DNA from 2 places in the Geobacillus sp. FSL W8-1251 genome. Region 1 is predicted to be linked to the other one. Evidence: predicted binding sites of a transcription regulator. Region 1 holds the regulator's gene; the other holds the start of a gene.
What was found. The regulator NrdR, encoded in region 1, represses ribonucleotide reductase genes. The targets are predictions, from matches to a motif close to AACACNATATATNGTGTT.
Positions count from the first base shown of each region.

Region 2: a site for NrdR is predicted at 5,632-5,649, ahead of NSS88_RS13960 (vitamin B12-dependent ribonucleotide reductase). Genes of this name have one in related genera too.

Region 1 is NZ_JBBOUF010000001.1:2,356,997-2,365,092, reverse strand. Features, by position in the region: gene thrS (threonine--tRNA ligase) at 1-815, opposite strand, end outside; T-box leader at 865-1,090, opposite strand; gene ytxC (putative sporulation protein YtxC) at 1,137-2,012, opposite strand; gene dnaI (primosomal protein DnaI) at 2,299-3,231, opposite strand; gene NSS88_RS12440 (replication initiation and membrane attachment family protein) at 3,243-4,634, opposite strand; gene nrdR (transcriptional regulator NrdR) at 4,740-5,201, opposite strand; gene NSS88_RS12430 (hypothetical protein) at 5,269-5,667, opposite strand; gene speD (adenosylmethionine decarboxylase) at 5,794-6,168, opposite strand; partial or broken gene NSS88_RS16770 (glyceraldehyde 3-phosphate dehydrogenase NAD-binding domain-containing protein) at 6,468-7,376, opposite strand; gene coaE (dephospho-CoA kinase) at 7,493-8,096, opposite strand, start outside.
Region 2 is NZ_JBBOUF010000001.1:2,647,265-2,655,360, forward strand. Features, by position in the region: gene gcvPA (aminomethyl-transferring glycine dehydrogenase subunit GcvPA) at 1-1,268, shown strand, start outside; gene gcvPB (aminomethyl-transferring glycine dehydrogenase subunit GcvPB) at 1,261-2,727, shown strand; gene NSS88_RS13945 (ROK family transcriptional regulator) at 2,910-4,100, shown strand; gene NSS88_RS13950 (rhodanese-like domain-containing protein) at 4,159-4,533, opposite strand; gene NSS88_RS13955 (lipoate--protein ligase family protein) at 4,683-5,522, shown strand; gene NSS88_RS13960 (vitamin B12-dependent ribonucleotide reductase) at 5,776-8,096, shown strand, end outside.

The DNA of each region.
Region 1 (8,096 bases):
TTCGGCAGCCAAAGCGGCAAGCCTTGCCCGACTTTTTGCGACGTCGCAAACAGCTCAAGCTCTTTTCCTAATTTGCGGTGGTCGCGCTCCTTTGCCTCTTCGAGAAGATGCAGATAGCGCTCCAAATCTTCCTTCTTGAAAAACGCTGTCCCGTAAATGCGCTGCAGCATTTTGTTGTTGCTGTCACCGCGCCAGTAGGCCCCCGAGATGCTGAGCAGCTTGAATTCTTTGATCTTGCCGGTCGACGGCACGTGCACGCCGCGGCAAAGGTCGAAAAACTCGCCTTGCTCGTAAATGGAAATCGTCTCGCCTTCCGGAATATCAGCGATCAACTCGAGCTTCAACTCATCGCCGATTTCTTCATACAGCCGGATAGCTTCTTCACGGCTCACTTCTTTGCGGACGATATCCAAGTTTTCTTTGACAATGTTGCGCATTTCCGCCTCAATTTTCGGCAAATCGTCCGACGTCAGCTTATGCTCCATATCGATATCATAGTAGAAGCCGTTTTCAATAACGGGTCCGACGCCGAGCTTGACGTTGCGATACAGCCGTTTGATCGCCTGCGCCATTAAATGGGCGGTGCTATGGCGCAAAATATCAAGCGCCTCTGGCATATTTTGGGTGATAATCACCAGCTCGCCGTCCTCATGAAGCGGCGTGCGCAAATCGACGAACCGGCCGTTCAGTTTCCCGGCGATCGCTTTTTTCTTCAGCCCCGGACTGATCGACGCGGCGATGTCTTCGGTCGATGTCCCGCTCGCAAACTCCTTTTGCGCTCCGTCCGGGAACGTGATGCGAATCATGTCTGGCATCGGCAATCACTCCTTTGTCATAATTAAAAAAGAAAAAAACTCCTCCCTCAAAAGGGACGAGTTTTCGTCGTGGTTCCACCCTTCTTCCCATGGCAACACAACGCCATGGCTCAACAACAATAACGGCTAGCCACCGGCGGCAACTACTGGGCGCTCCGTTCGCTGCCGCAGCTCTGAGGGGGTAAGCGCATTTTTCGTGTTAGGAAGGTTCCAGCCGCCGCCTTCCCTCTCTGGAAACCGTAAAAATGCACCCATATCCTCGTCATCGCTTGTCTATGCGGTTATTTATGTACGATATTATAGCGGAACCGAAAAGAAAAATCAAGATTCTTCCCCATTTCCGGCGCTGGCGACAAACAAGCGGGAAAAATCAGCGCGGCGGCGGAGGCGAAGCCGCTCTTGAAACACGTTTTGCAGCGTCTGCACCATGCCGTCATCCGGGTGGTCGGTATACAGCTCAATTTCCGCCGGAGCAAGCGAGACAAGCGGCGCGAGCACCGAAGAATCGATATACATCGGCTGGCTGACGACGAGATGGCGGTCGATCAGCCGTTTCACTTCCGCCGCCGACAGCTCGCGGCGGTGGCGGTCGTAAAACACGAAGTGCGGCGGGTCGTGCACCAAATACAGGCGCGGCCATTGCGGCGTCCGGCCAACCAGGCATTCGCGCAGCATTTGCACGAAAGTTTGATACTCTTGCTCCAATTTGTACTCGTCAATCGCGAGCCCGACATAATGTTCAAGCCGCTCGATGTACGGCTTCAGCCGAAAGGTGACAAACGACGAAAACGAGAAGGACAGCCCGTCGCGAAAAAACGAAGCGCACGCCTCGCGCAGCAGCGCCATGCGCGAAGCAGCAAACTCCGCCCCTTTCTGATAATCGCGCCGTTCACCGTCCAAAAACGAATGGGCGAGCGCCAAAATTTGCTGCTGTTCCTCGCGGTCGCGAAAATAAAAGACACCGGAAATGATCGACAACAACAGCCGGTCTTCGAGGACAGACTGCACAAATGCAGTCATGGCTGGTATGATATACGTCTCGAGCACGTGCTTCTCATCGCCGTATATGTAAACCGCCACGATCTTGTTTCCGTCGTAAGCGGCGTGAAACAGCGGACAGGCATCCCGTTTCCGTTCATTCAGCAGCCAAAACAGTTTCTCCGCCTCGCTTGCCTTGTCAAAATGGATTTCGATCACCCGCTGTCCCCCCTTCTCCGAGATCAACACTTGGTTTATATATATGGGGACAATCAGCTGTTTAGACTAAAAAAGCGCAAAACGTCCAACGTTTCCCGCCTACAGGGATGCGCCGCTCGGCGGCTGCGGCGGACGGAGCGCACAGACATTCGCAACGGGTTCATTCGCCAAGATGCCCCGCTCCTTGGCGGCTGGCGGAGAATGCATCCTTTCCGCCCCAGCGCAGAAAAACGGCGCCCCCTTGCGTCAGGGGACGCCGTAAGCGCGCCGTTTGACCGCTTATCCATCATTCGCGGCGGTTTGGCCCGGTAATTTCAACCGGGTGCGCGAGTGAGCGGATCCGCTCCATAATGCGGGCGGCTTTCACTTTTTCTTCCTCGCCGCGCTGCGAATACGTCAAATGGTGGGCGAGCTGCTTCATATCAAAGTTGGAGGTGAAAAAGGTCGGCAAATTTTCAAACATCCGGTATTGCAAAATTGGGCCGAGCACATCGTCGCGCACCCAGCTCGACATCGCCTCCGCTCCAAGGTCATCGAGCATGAGCACCGGCACTTTTTTCACATAATCGAGCTTTTCGTTCATCGTCTGATCTTGCAATGAATGCTTCAGCTCTCGAAACAGCTCCGGCACATAGACGATGAGCGACGGAATGTTCCGTTTCGCCAGTTCATTGGCGATCGCCCCGAGCAAATACGTTTTGCCGACGCCGAACGACCCGTACAAGTACAATCCTTTCATTTTTTTCCCCGGCTCGTACTCCGTCACGAACTTCTCTGCAAACTGGATGGCTTTAATGCGCCCATCGTCGCTAAGATCCACATCCGACAGCGAAGCTTGCAAAATTTCCCGCGGCACGAACATGCTTTGAATGAGCGCTTCCTGCCTTCTCCGTTCATCATCTTGCACTTTTTTCGGGCAGCGGTCGTATTCAACGTCAATTCGCCCGCCGGCGACCACCAAGTTCGGATGATACCCCGGCAACATATTTGGGCATTGCTCGAGCCCTGGGCACTGGCGGCAATGGCCATGTTGCTCGATAAATTCGTACAGCTTCATTAAACTTCGGTCCACCGCATCGCGCGACAGCTGCTGCTCGTGCGCCTGCAAAAACGGCTGCACGTCCGGATGCGTCAAAATATAGCGCCGCATTTGTTCATAGCGCCGCCGGAACCCTTCGTTTCCGAACAGCCGCTGCAACAGTTGATTTACTCGTTCCATCGCCTTTACACCTACGATCCATCACGGTATTTTTTCAGCCGTTCCTCGAGCTCTTTGCGCGCCTGTTCCACATCAAAGTCGTCATCATCCGGTTGGCTGTAATCCATGTTCAGCCAGTCGGGGACGATTTCAGTGCGCACGACTTTGCGCACTGTCCGCGTCCCTTTTTCTTTTTCATTCGCCCAGTTTTGGTACGTCTTTGCTTCCTCTTTAGCCAGCTCCATCGCCTCTTTGACGGTGCGCACCTTTTTGCGCGCCCAATGGCTGGCGATTTTCTCGACATATTTTTTCGATAGTTTCATATTCGTCCGCAGCATGACGTAATAAATCAGCACATTGACGACGCCCGGAAGAAGCTGCTGTTGAAACATAATATCTTCGATCAATTGCAAATCGGCGAGCGACGGCTCCGCTCCCCCGGAAATTTCCTTCAGAAGCTGGCGCGGGGAGATCGTCTCGAGCTGCTTCATCAACGCCTCCTCTTTTGTGCGTGGCTCGATGTATTCCATCGTCCGGTAAGCGAGCGGCTGCACCCGTTCGACAAGGCGCGGGGCGGCGCCGCCGTGCTCGATCTCATACCACTCCCGGGCCGCCCGGCGCAGGGCGTCAATGTCAATCTCGTATGCCGGATCGATGACGCCGAGGACAATTTTTTGCATTTCCAGCGGCGGGATGCCGTACAAAAATGCCAACTTTTTGATCGCTTCTTTCACTTTCGCGGTTACGGCCCGGCGCGGCACCATCTGTTTCGACAAGCCAGCAAAAAAAAGCTCAAAATCAAACACGCCATCATCGAGCGCATACGACGCCTCGTCCCGCCCCATGTGCACTTTTCCATCCGGCGGCTCGAGCTCGCGCCCGGCCTCTTCATTGAATCCCGCGACGATTTGTTCAGCATGAACGGACGAAAATACGTCCGAAAACGCGCGCGTCACCCGGGTGAACTTTGTCTCATCCACAACCGGGCAGGCAAAACAGTCATTCAGCTGGGCAAACATATGACGGCCGACTTGCCGGTACAAAAAGACGCCGAGCATTTCGTCGCGGAAAAATTGATCCGGCGCCAGCGGCGGGCGCAGCTCATACACAAACTGCTTCGGCTCTTCCGCCTCGGGGGCGTGGACGTACGTATTCAGCAGCCCGATGCCTTCGAGCTTCAGCCGCTCGCTGTAAATGTCCGGCAGACCGCACTGCATGAGCGCCATAAGCCGATGGTGGGTCGCTTCCCGGCCGCCAAGCAGCTCGAGCTCCCCCCAAAGCGTCATATATAAGGCGAGCGCACGATGGCCGATCAGCGGCTGATACAGCATAGTCAACACTTTTCGGTCCGCATCGTGCAGCGCAGTGCGGCTTTGCACCATATACCGATCAACGGCCAACAACTCTTTCCAATGGTGTGGCATCGCTCCGACCTTCCATTCTGCCATATTCGTTTCCATCCACCTCTCGCCTTCCCGGCCGAAAAATAAGCTGAAAAAAGGGCCTGCCGCATTCCCGCTCGAGCCCTTTTACCGTTGTCCTTTTTTAATCAGCTCTTTTAGCTCTTCGATAAATACGTTGATATCTTTAAACTGCCGATAGACGGAAGCGAAGCGGACATAGGCCACCTCATCGATGCGCGACAGCCGCTCCATGACCATTTCGCCGATCGTTTCGCTTTTTACTTCCGATACGCCTTGGCTGCGCAGCTCGCGCTCGATTTCCTGCGTCACTTTTTCCAATTGCTCAAGCGCCACCGGCCGTTTTTCACACGCTTTGATCAAACCGCGCAAAATTTTTTCCCGGCTGAACTCCTCGCGCGTCCCTTCTTTTTTGACGACAATCAGCGGCGGTTCCTCGACCCGCTCAAACGTCGTAAATCGATAGTGGCATTGTTCGCACTCGCGCCGGCGGCGAATCGAGCGGCCTTCTTCGGCCGGGCGCGAGTCAAGCACGCGCGTGCCTTGGTGATGGCATGACGGACATCGCATAACATCCACTCCGTTCCTCTTCTTATCTTCTATCATACCGGAATGGCAGATGGCAGACAAGCCATAGTCAGCTATTGAGGCCAGAACCGATATACGGCAGGCGGCCGTCAAGCTTCCGGTATAACTCAAGGATGACCGCCCGGCTGCGGCCAAAATCAAACGGCAAGAACTTTGTCTCGGTCGTCACCGAAAAGTCCACCGCCGTTTCAAACGGGCGGACGGAAATGACGGTGGCGACGATAAACAGCTTGGGGCCGCGCCGCGTTTGGGCGCAAAGCTCGCCGCGCTCTTCGGAAACGGAAAGCAGCTCGGCGTCAGGCAGCGAAGCGAGCAGCTCTTTCACCGCGTCGATGACAGCGCGGTGGGCCGCTTTGTAGTAATGGCTCCGGAGCTCGGCGTCCTCATGGTTTTCCCGCGTTTCGCAATGGTTCGTCAACGCATACTTCAACTTTTTCCACATGCTCATAGCCACGTCTCCCTAATCGTTCTTTTTTTCACCATCATACCATGATTTTGGCCGCCATGGCACCCGCCGAAAGCGTAAAAAAAGGAGCGTCCTGTTTACGCTCCTTTTGCTTCCGTTGTTATGGAATTACAGCGCGTGCGCCTTTTTCACTTCAATCGGGCGCATGCCGCGCGGCAGCTCAATCGTTTCCCGCATTTGCGCGCCAAGCTTTTCGGCGATGTAATCCGCGGCGATGGTCGGGTCTAAATGGCCGCATGTATACACATCAATGCTGGCATAGCCGTGTTCCGGAAACGTATGAATCGTTAAATGGGATTCGGAAATAATGACGACCCCGCTTACGCCTTGCGGAGCGAATTTATGGAACGCGACTTCGCGAATTTCCGCTCCCGACTTTAATGCGGCGTCTACAAACGTTTTTTCAATAAAGTCCATATCGTTCAGTTTGTCAAAGTCGCATCCCCAAAGTTCCGAGATAACGTGACGACCCATCGTATCCATGCGAAAGTCCCCCTTTTAACCAATTTTCTCAAATAAAAAACAGATTTGTAGGTTGCAAAATGGCATGTATAACTACCACGGGGGAAAGTTAGTCCTAAGAGGTCCTAACCCTTTAAGTAGTCACATTACCTTTGCCGTTAAGAAGTTCACGAAACATAGTATACTTTGTTTAGGGGGTTTTTGCAACAGGCTTTTTTAATTTTTCGCATGCCAAAAGGAAAAAGCGCCCACACCGCCACACGGGCGGATCGGACGCTTTGCGCATCTTTTCACGATTGCGAGATTGGAAGAAAAACTGCTTAAGCGCTCACATGAAGACGCTCATTCATTTTGGCGGCGACAAGGCTGGCCAAGTCGACGACGCGGCACGAATAGCCCCACTCGTTGTCGTACCAGGCGAGCACTTTCACTTTCCGGCCGTCAATCACCATTGTCGACAAACCGTCAATGATCGCCGAATGCGGGTTCATGCGGGTTCGTGTTGAAATCGATCGACACAAGCGGCTCCATCGTGAAATCCAAAATGCCTTTCAGCGGACCATTGGCTGCGCGGAGAAGAGCTTCGTTCACTTCCTCGACCGTCACATCCCGCTTGACGTCAACGACCAAATCGACAAGCGACACGTTCGGCGTCGGAACGCGCAACGCCATGCCATGAAGCTTTCCTTGTGAACTACCCACCACCTACACTTCGCTTAGAGGTGGGGGCTTCAAGCGACTTGTGTGTGTTCGCTGAACGGTAAGCCACACACAAGAACCCTTTACGCTTCCCTTCGTTCCGAAGGTGTCCGTTCTAGCCATATTCTATCCTATTCGTTGGCTAACGCCAACCGAAATTCATCTCCCACTTTCACTGGTGCTGGCGCACCTTCACGTTTAGAAGTAGGAGACTTCTTTCGGAGGGAAGTTAAATTTGCCGGTCGCTTCAATCACAATATCAATATCAAGCTCTTTCCACGGCAATTGTTGCGGTCGCGCGAGTTCAGCAATTCCACCTTTTTGCCGTTGACAAGCAATCCGTCTTCCAAAGCGGCGACATCGCCGTCGAATTTGCCGTGGTTGGAGTCGTATTTCACCAAATGGGCTAACGTTTCCGGCGGATAGCTAGCATTCACCGCCACAATTTCAAGGTCGGGAGGATTGATGGCTCTCCGGAATACCATCCGTCCAATTCGTCCGAATCCGTTAATCGCCACTTTCGCCTTCATTCACCTTGTTCCCTTCTCATATATGTTATACTATTTATTTTAATCCACATAAATAGTATATCATATTTTTGTGAAATACGGAGAGCAAAATCAATAAAACGCAGCAAAAAAGACGCCTATTTTCCCAAGGCGTCCCATTGATGCAAAATGGCCAGCAACTGCCGGCGTGTCTCTTCGATCGTCCCGTTGTTGTCAATCACCGCATCGGCCCGTTTCACTTTTTCCGCCATCGGCCACTGGGAGCGGATGCGGGCGAGCGCTTCCTCTTCGGTGAAACCGTTGCGCGCCATGAGCCGGCGGAGCTGAACGTCATCGTCGACGTACACAACAAGCACTTTATCCACCCAATGAGTCAGCCCGCTTTCAAATAACAGCGGAATATCTAGGACGACGGTCTTCGCTCCGGAGCGGATGTGCGCTTCTTTTTCAGCCAGCATTTTTTTCCGCACCGCTGGGTGAACGATGGCGTTGAGCACTTTCCGCTGTTGTTCGTCGTTAAAGACGATCGCCCCGAGTTTGGCTCGGTCGATTTCGCCGTCCGCCCGCAAAATGCCCGGACCGAATGCAGCGACGATTTGCCGGTACGCCTCCTCCCCCGGGCGGACGACGGCGCGCGCCGCCTCATCCGCATCGATGACCGGAAGGCCGAGCTCGCGCATCATCGCGCTGACCGTACTTTTGCCGCTCGCAATTCCACCGGTTAATCCGATCGTGAATGCC
Region 2 (8,096 bases), 290 kb from region 1:
AGCTGTTCGCCGACATTCCAGAACAAGTGCGTTTTCGCGGCGAGTTGAACGTGAAACCGGCGAAGTCGGAGCCGGAGCTATGGAAAGAGTTAAGCGCGTTAGCGGACAAAAACGCCAACGCCAAGCAATATGTTTCCTTTTTAGGAGCGGGCGTGTATGACCACTATATTCCGGCCGTGGTCGACCACGTCCTGTCGCGCTCCGAATTTTATACGGCGTATACGCCGTACCAGCCGGAGATTTCCCAAGGCGAACTGCAAGCCATTTTTGAGTTCCAAACGATGGTATGCGAGCTGACAGGCATGGATGTCGCCAATTCGTCGATGTACGACGGCGGCACGGCGCTCGCGGAAGCGGTGCTGCTTGCTGCCGCTCATACGAAGCGGACGAAAGTGCTTATTTCCGCGGCCGTTCACCCGCAATACCGCGATGTCGTGCGCACGTATGCGAAAGGGCAGAGATTAGAGGTAAAAGAAATTGCGTACGACGGCGGTGTTACCGATCTTCAAGCGCTTGAAGCGGAAATAGGGGATGACGTGGCGTGTGTGGTCGTCCAATACCCGAACTTCTTCGGGCAAATCGAGCCGCTCAAGGCGATGGAGCCACTCGTCCATGAAAAGAAAAGCCTGTTCATTGTCGCGAGCAATCCGCTTGCCCTTGGCATTTTGACCCCGCCCGGCGCATTGGGGGCGGACATCGTCGTCGGCGATATGCAGCCGTTTGGCATCCCGATGCAGTTCGGCGGCCCACATTGCGGGTATTTCGCTGTCAAAGCGCCGCTGATGCGGAAAATTCCAGGCCGGCTCGTCGGGCAAACGAAAGATGAAGACGGGCGCCGCGGGTTTGTGTTGACGCTGCAGGCGCGCGAGCAGCATATCCGCCGCGATAAAGCGACATCCAATATTTGCTCGAACCAGGCGCTGAATGCCCTCGCCGCCTCGGTGGCTCTCTCGGCGCTCGGAAAACGGGGCGTAAAAGAGATGGCGACGATGAACATGCAAAAGGCGCATTATGCGAAACAGGCATTCGAACAGCACGGGGTTGTGTCGCCGTTTGCCGGTCCATTTTTCAATGAATTCGTCATCCGGCTCAACCGTCCGGTTTCTGAGGTGAACGCCCGCCTGCTCGAAAAGGGGATCATCGGCGGCTGCGACCTTGGCGGTGATTATCCGGAACTTTCCAATCATATGCTTGTTGCTGTCACCGAACTGCGCACGAAAGAAGAAATCGATCGGTTCGTCAATGAATTGGGGGATTGCCATGCATAACGATCAACCGCTTATTTTCGAACGAAGCAAGCCGGGACGGATCGCCTACAGCCTGCCGGCGCTCGATGTTCCGGCTGTCGATGTCAGCGAGCTTGTGCCGCCCGATTATTTGCGTTCTGAAGAACCGGAGCTGCCGGAAGTATCGGAGCTCGATTTGATGCGCCATTACACGGCGCTTTCCAAGCGAAACCACGGCGTTGATTCCGGGTTTTACCCGCTTGGATCGTGCACGATGAAATACAATCCGAAAATCAATGAAAACGTCGCCCGTCTCGCCGGGTTTGCCCACATCCACCCGCTGCAGCCGGAAGAAACGGTGCAAGGGGCGCTTGAGTTGATGTACGACTTGCAGGAGCATTTAAAAGAAATCACGGGCATGGATGCGGTCACCTTGCAGCCGGCCGCCGGCGCCCATGGCGAGTGGACCGGGCTCATGATGATCCGCGCTTACCATGAGGCCAACGGCGATTTCAACCGGACGAAGGTAATCGTCCCGGATTCGGCGCACGGTACGAATCCGGCGTCGGCAACCGTTGCGGGGTTTGAGACAGTGACGGTCAAATCGACTGCCGCCGGCCTTGTTGATTTGGAGGATTTGCGGCGCGTCGTCGGCCCTGACACAGCGGCGCTCATGCTCACGAACCCGAACACGCTCGGGCTGTTTGAAGAGCAAATCGTCGAAATGGCGGAAATCGTCCATGCAGCGGGCGGCAAGCTGTACTATGACGGCGCGAACTTAAACGCCATCCTCGGCAAGGCGCGCCCCGGCGATATGGGCTTTGACGTCGTCCATTTGAACTTGCATAAAACGTTCACCGGCCCGCACGGCGGCGGAGGGCCAGGATCGGGCCCGGTCGGGGTGAAAGCTGACCTTGTGCCGTTTTTGCCGAAACCGGTCATCGCCAAAGGGGAAAACGGCCGTTGCTACCTTGACTACGACCGTCCACAGTCAATCGGCCGCGTCAAGCCGTTTTACGGCAATTTCGGCATCAACGTCCGGGCGTACACGTACATCCGCTCGATGGGGCCGGACGGTTTGAAAGCGGTGAGCGAATACGCCGTTTTAAACGCCAACTATATGATGCGCCGTCTTGCCGAGTATTACGATTTGCCGTATGACCGCCATTGCAAGCATGAGTTTGTCTTATCCGGCAAGCGGCAAAAGAAACTTGGCGTCAGAACGCTTGACATCGCGAAACGGCTGCTTGATTTCGGCTTCCATCCGCCGACCATTTACTTCCCGCTCATCGTCGAAGAGTGCATGATGATTGAGCCGACCGAGACGGAGTCGAAAGAGACGCTCGATGCGTTCATCGATGCGATGATTCAAATTGCCAAGGAAGCGGAAGAAACTCCGGAAATCGTTCAAGAAGCGCCGCATACGACGGTCGTCAAGCGGCTTGATGAAACGACCGCAGCGCGCAAGCCGATTTTGCGCTATCAAAAGCCGACAAACTGATCCGTGATACCGACAAACGGCTCGCCCGACAGTGGGCGGGCCGTTTCGTTTGGGGACAGCTGCATTGCTATGGCGGCATTGACAGAAAAGTCGAGTTAGTTTATTATATAAACTAATAGCAATGGCTGATCCATCATTCGCGGTGCATACTAAAAGTCATGACGAAAAGGATGACCGAAAACGTGAGGACAGGGAACATCACTCTTGTCAAAAAAATAAATAAACAGCTCGTCCTGAAATTGATCCGCGACCAACACCCGATTTCACGCGCCGATATTGCGAAAACGACCGGACTGAATAAAGCGACGGTTTCAGCGCTCGTCGATGAGCTGATCGCCGAGCATTTTGTCCATGAAAGCGGCATCGGCGTCTCCACAGGCGGACGCCGGCCGCTCATGCTCCGCTTTAATGCCGACGCCGGTTCGCTTGTCGGCGTCGAGCTCGGCGTTAACTATTTGTACGCCGTGGTGACGAACTTAAATGCTGAAATCATATGGGAGCAGCGGCGTTCGTTCCGCCCGTCCGAAGGGCAGGAGGCGATTGTCGGCGAGATGGCCGAATTGGTTGAAGCCGCGGTCCGCCGGGCGCCGACGACGCCGTACGGCGTAATGGGAATCGGCATCGGGGTGCCGGGCGTTGTCCATACGGAAAGCGGGACGGTGATTTTTGCGCCGAACTTGCGTTGGGGCGATGTGGCGTTGGCATCGGCCTTGCAAAAGCGATGGCCGCAATATCCGGTCATCGTCGAAAACGAGGCGAAACTGGCGGCGCTTGGCGAAAAATGGTTCGGCGCCGGCAAGGAGTTTGCCCATTTTGTGTATATTAGCGCCGGCATCGGCATTGGCGCCGGCGTCGTCCTTCATCATCAGCTGTATCGCGGGGTGAACGGGCTAGCGGGCGAGATCGGCCATCATACGATCGATGTCAACGGCGTCCGCTGTACTTGCGGCAATACCGGCTGCTGGGAAATGTACGCTTCACAAAAATATATTGAACGCCGTTTGGCCGAAGAAGGCCGTTCGGAGTGGCTGGACGACCGCTTTTCCATCGCCGCGATGGCGCTGGCGGCGGAAAGCGATGAACCGTTGGCCGGCATTTTGGAGGAAACGGGGCGTTATCTCGGCATCGGACTGTTGCAGGTGATCTACGCGTACAATCCGGAGGCGATCATTATCGGCGGCCCGCTTGCTCAGGCCGGTGATTTCGTGCTTGATGCAGCGCGCAAAGAGGTGAGGGAGCGCATTCTCGTCAAAAAAGAAAGCGAGCCGTCTATCATCTCCTCCAAGCTGAAAGAGAAAAGCTGCGCCATCGGCGCGGCTGCTTCGGTGCTTGAGGCGGTCGTCCTGCCGCCGGAATTTGAGACGGCTCCTTGACGGCCGCAACAGCAAAGGCGCCTGCCTAGTCCGGCAGCGCGCCTCTTTTTGCCGATCGCTACGCTTTTTTCTTCACTTTCCCGGTCCACGTTTTAAATCCGCCTTTTAAATGGTACAAATCGCGATACCCTTTCCGGTAAAGCATTTGTGCGGCCCGCCCGCTGCGCAGCCCGTTTTGGCAATATAAATAAATCGGCTGGTCTTTGCGCAATTCTTTCATGCGCATGCGCAGTTGGGTCAGCGGGATGTTGCGCGCCCCTAAAATATGTCCAGCCGCAAACTCATCCGGTTCACGGACATCGATCAATTGCGCCTTCCGGTAGCCGGCGCGGAACTCTTCTTCTGTCAATGCTTTGACAATTCTCTTCTGCCAGAAGTACGTAATGACGGAATACACGATGACCGCCCCGAGAATAATGAGCAATGCTTCCACCCGTCATGCCTCCTTTCGCTTTGTCCGCTATTTCCTATTATATAGAGTTGCCGCTCGGAAGCAAAGTGTTTTCGCGATGACATTTTTCTTCCCTTGGCCGGCGTTGTTTGCTAAACTAGTAAAGGTGATTCTGAAAAGAAGGTGGAACGATGGCTAAAAAGGAAGTATGGCGCTTTATTGACTCCGGCGAGGGCTCGCCGTCGTTTAATATGGCGCTTGATGAGGCGCTCTTAGAGTGGCACAGCGAAGGAAAAATTCCGCCGACGGTCCGCTTTTACGGCTGGAATCCGCCGACGTTGTCGATCGGCTATTTTCAAAAAGTGGAGAAAGAAATTGATTTAGACGCGGTGAAACGGAACGGCCTCGGCTTTGTCCGCCGCCCGACTGGCGGGCGCGGCGTTCTTCATGACAAAGAGTTGACATACAGCGTCATCGTCTCCGAATCGCATCCCGCGATGCCGCAGACGGTGACGGAAGCGTATCGCGTCATCTCCCAGGGCATTTTGGAAGGATTTCGCTTCCTTGGGCTTGACGCGTATTTCGCCGTGCCGAAAACAGAAGAAGAAAAAGCGGATTTGCGCAGCCCGCGCTCGGCTGTTTGCTTTGACGCACCGTCGTGGTACGAACTTGTCGTTGAGGGGCGGAAAATCGCCGGCAGCGCGCAAACGCGGCAAAAAGGCGTCATTTTGCAGCATGGTTCGATTTTGCTCGATTTGGACGAAGACTTGCTGTTCAGCTTGTTTAAATATCCAAACGAGCGGGTGAAAGAGCGTCTGCAGCGCGATTTTAAAAAGAAAGCCGTCGCGATCAATGAGTTGACGAGCCGCACGGTGACGATCGAGGAAGCGAAAGAAGCGTTTTACAAAGGATTTGAAAAAGGATTGAACATCGTATTGGAACCGTACACGCTCACCGCCGAAGAGTTGGCGTACGTCGAAGAGCTGGCGCGGACGAAATACGAAAGCGATGAATGGAACTTTAAGCGTTAGGCGGCAATATGGAACATCGCTCCTGTTTTGGCAAAAACGGCATGGCTGGTCCGTTTTTCGCCGTTTTTTGTCTTTTTTTGCTTGACAAAAACGAAATGATCTGTTCTAAATCACAATATATAGTATGATTTTCGTAAAAAATCATACTATATATTGTTTTTTTCTGTTTGATATGGTAAGGTAGAGAAGACAGGGCAACATTGGCAAAAACATGAGAGATTATATAATTATATAAAAGAGGAGAGATAGGAGAATGACGGTGGCGTCGTCCGAAAAAATGAAAATCAATATTGACAAGCTGAACGAGGATATCCGCCTATTTCCGCAAGTGCATCCGATTACGCCGGATATGCACATCACCCATAAAGGCGTATCCCGTTTGGTCATGTTGGACCGTTATTCGTTTAAGGATACGGAAAAGCTGACGCTCACACCGGGCGATTTCGTTGTGTTGACGATCAAGGAGGACCCGAAATTCCCAGCCCGCGGTCTCGGTTTTATCGTCGATATTGACTGGGAGGCGAAAAAAGCGCGCGTGTTGATTGAAGACGAATACCGGCACGTGCTCGAAGGCGAGGAGGCGGAAACCGGCATTGTCCTTCGATCGCTCGACATTATCGACAAGCCGCTCGAGATTTTCTATGAGCAAATCGCCAAGCGCAATGCGACCGGGCTGGCGGCGGTGGAAAAGACCGAAGAAAAGCGGAAAGAGTGGTTCGAAAAGTTTTATCAAGAGCTCGCCAGCTTGAATTTTGTTCCGGCCGGCCGCGTGTTGTACGGGGCGGGTTCAGGCAAGGAAGTGACGTATTTCAACTGCTATGTGATGCCGTTTGTGAAAGATTCGCGCGAAGGCATTTCCGAACATCGGAAGCAGGTGATGGAAATTATGAGCCGCGGCGGCGGCGTTGGGACGAACGGCTCGACATTGCGGCCGCGCCATACGCTTGCGCGCGGGGTGAACGGCAAATCGTCCGGGTCGGTCTCATGGCTTGACGACATTGCGAAGCTGACCCACCTTGTCGAGCAAGGTGGCTCCCGCCGCGGCGCCCAAATGATTATGCTGGCCGACTGGCACCCGGACATTATCGAATTCATCGTCTCGAAAATGCAAAACCCGCGCATTTTGCGCTACCTGCTTGAAAATATGGAAGACGAGGGCATCAAAAAAGCAGCGCGCGACAAACTGAAATTCACGCCGCTCACCGAGCGGGAGCGGACGATGTACGAAGCGATCGTCCGGTACAAAAACGCGCCTGACTACGGCGGCTTCACAGAGGAAATTATCAAAGATGCCGAAGAAAAACTGCGCACCGGCGGTACATACACGGTGCACAACCCGGACTTTTTGACCGGTGCGAACATTTCCGTCTGCTTGACGAAAGAATTCATGGAAGCGGTCGAAAAGGACGAAGAATACGCGTTGCGCTTCCCGGACGTAGAAACGTATTCTGAAGAAGAAATGCGCATTTACAATGAAAAATGGCATGAAGTCGGCGATGTGCGCGAATGGGAACAAATGGGCTACCGCGTCCGCGTCTACCGGAAAATCCGCGCCCGCGAGCTTTGGAAGTTGATCAACATTTGTGCGACGTATTCAGCCGAGCCGGGCATTTTCTTCATCGACAATGCCAATGAAATGACGAACGCTCGCGCGTACGGACAAAAAGTCGTGGCGACCAATCCGTGCGGGGAACAGCCCCTTGCGCCATATTCGGTCTGCAACTTGGCCGCCATTAACTTGGCGAACATGGTGGACAAAGAGCGGAAAGTCGTGGACTATGAAAAACTGAAGCGTACGGTTGAAATCGGGGTGCGGATGCAAGACAACGTCATTGATGCTACGCCATACTTCCTTGAGGAAAACAAAAAACAGGCGCTCGGCGAGCGCCGCATCGGCCTTGGCGTCATGGGGCTTGCCGACTTGCTCATTTACTGCGAAAAAGCGTACGGCTCCGAGGAAGGAAATCAACTTGTGGACGAACTGTTCCGCACGATCGCCACGACCGCTTACCGGGCCTCGATCGAGCTGGCGAAAGAAAAAGGCAGCTTCCCGTTTTTGGTCGGCGAAACGGAAGAAGAAACGCAAAAGTTGCGCGAAGCGTTCATCAACACCGGTTACATGAAACGGATGCCGGATGACATTCGCCAAGATATTTTGAAATACGGCATCCGCAACTCACACTTGCTGACGGTGGCGCCGACAGGATCGACGGGAACGATGGTTGGCGTCTCAACCGGGCTGGAGCCGTACTTCTCGTTCTCGTACTACCGGAGCGGGCGCTTGGGCAAATTTATCGAAGTGAAAGCGGACATTGTCCAAGAATATTTGGACAAACATCCGGAAGCCGACCCGAACCATTTGCCGCCTTGGTTTGTGACGGCGATGGACTTGCCGCCGGAAGCGCACGCCGATGTGCAATGCATCATTCAGCGCTGGGTCGACTCGAGCTTGTCGAAAACGGTCAACGCGCCGAGAGGCTACACCGTCGAGCAAGTGCAAAAAGTGTACGAGCGTTTATGGCGCGGCGGCGCGAAAGGCGGCACCGTCTACGTCGACGGCAGCCGCGATGAGCA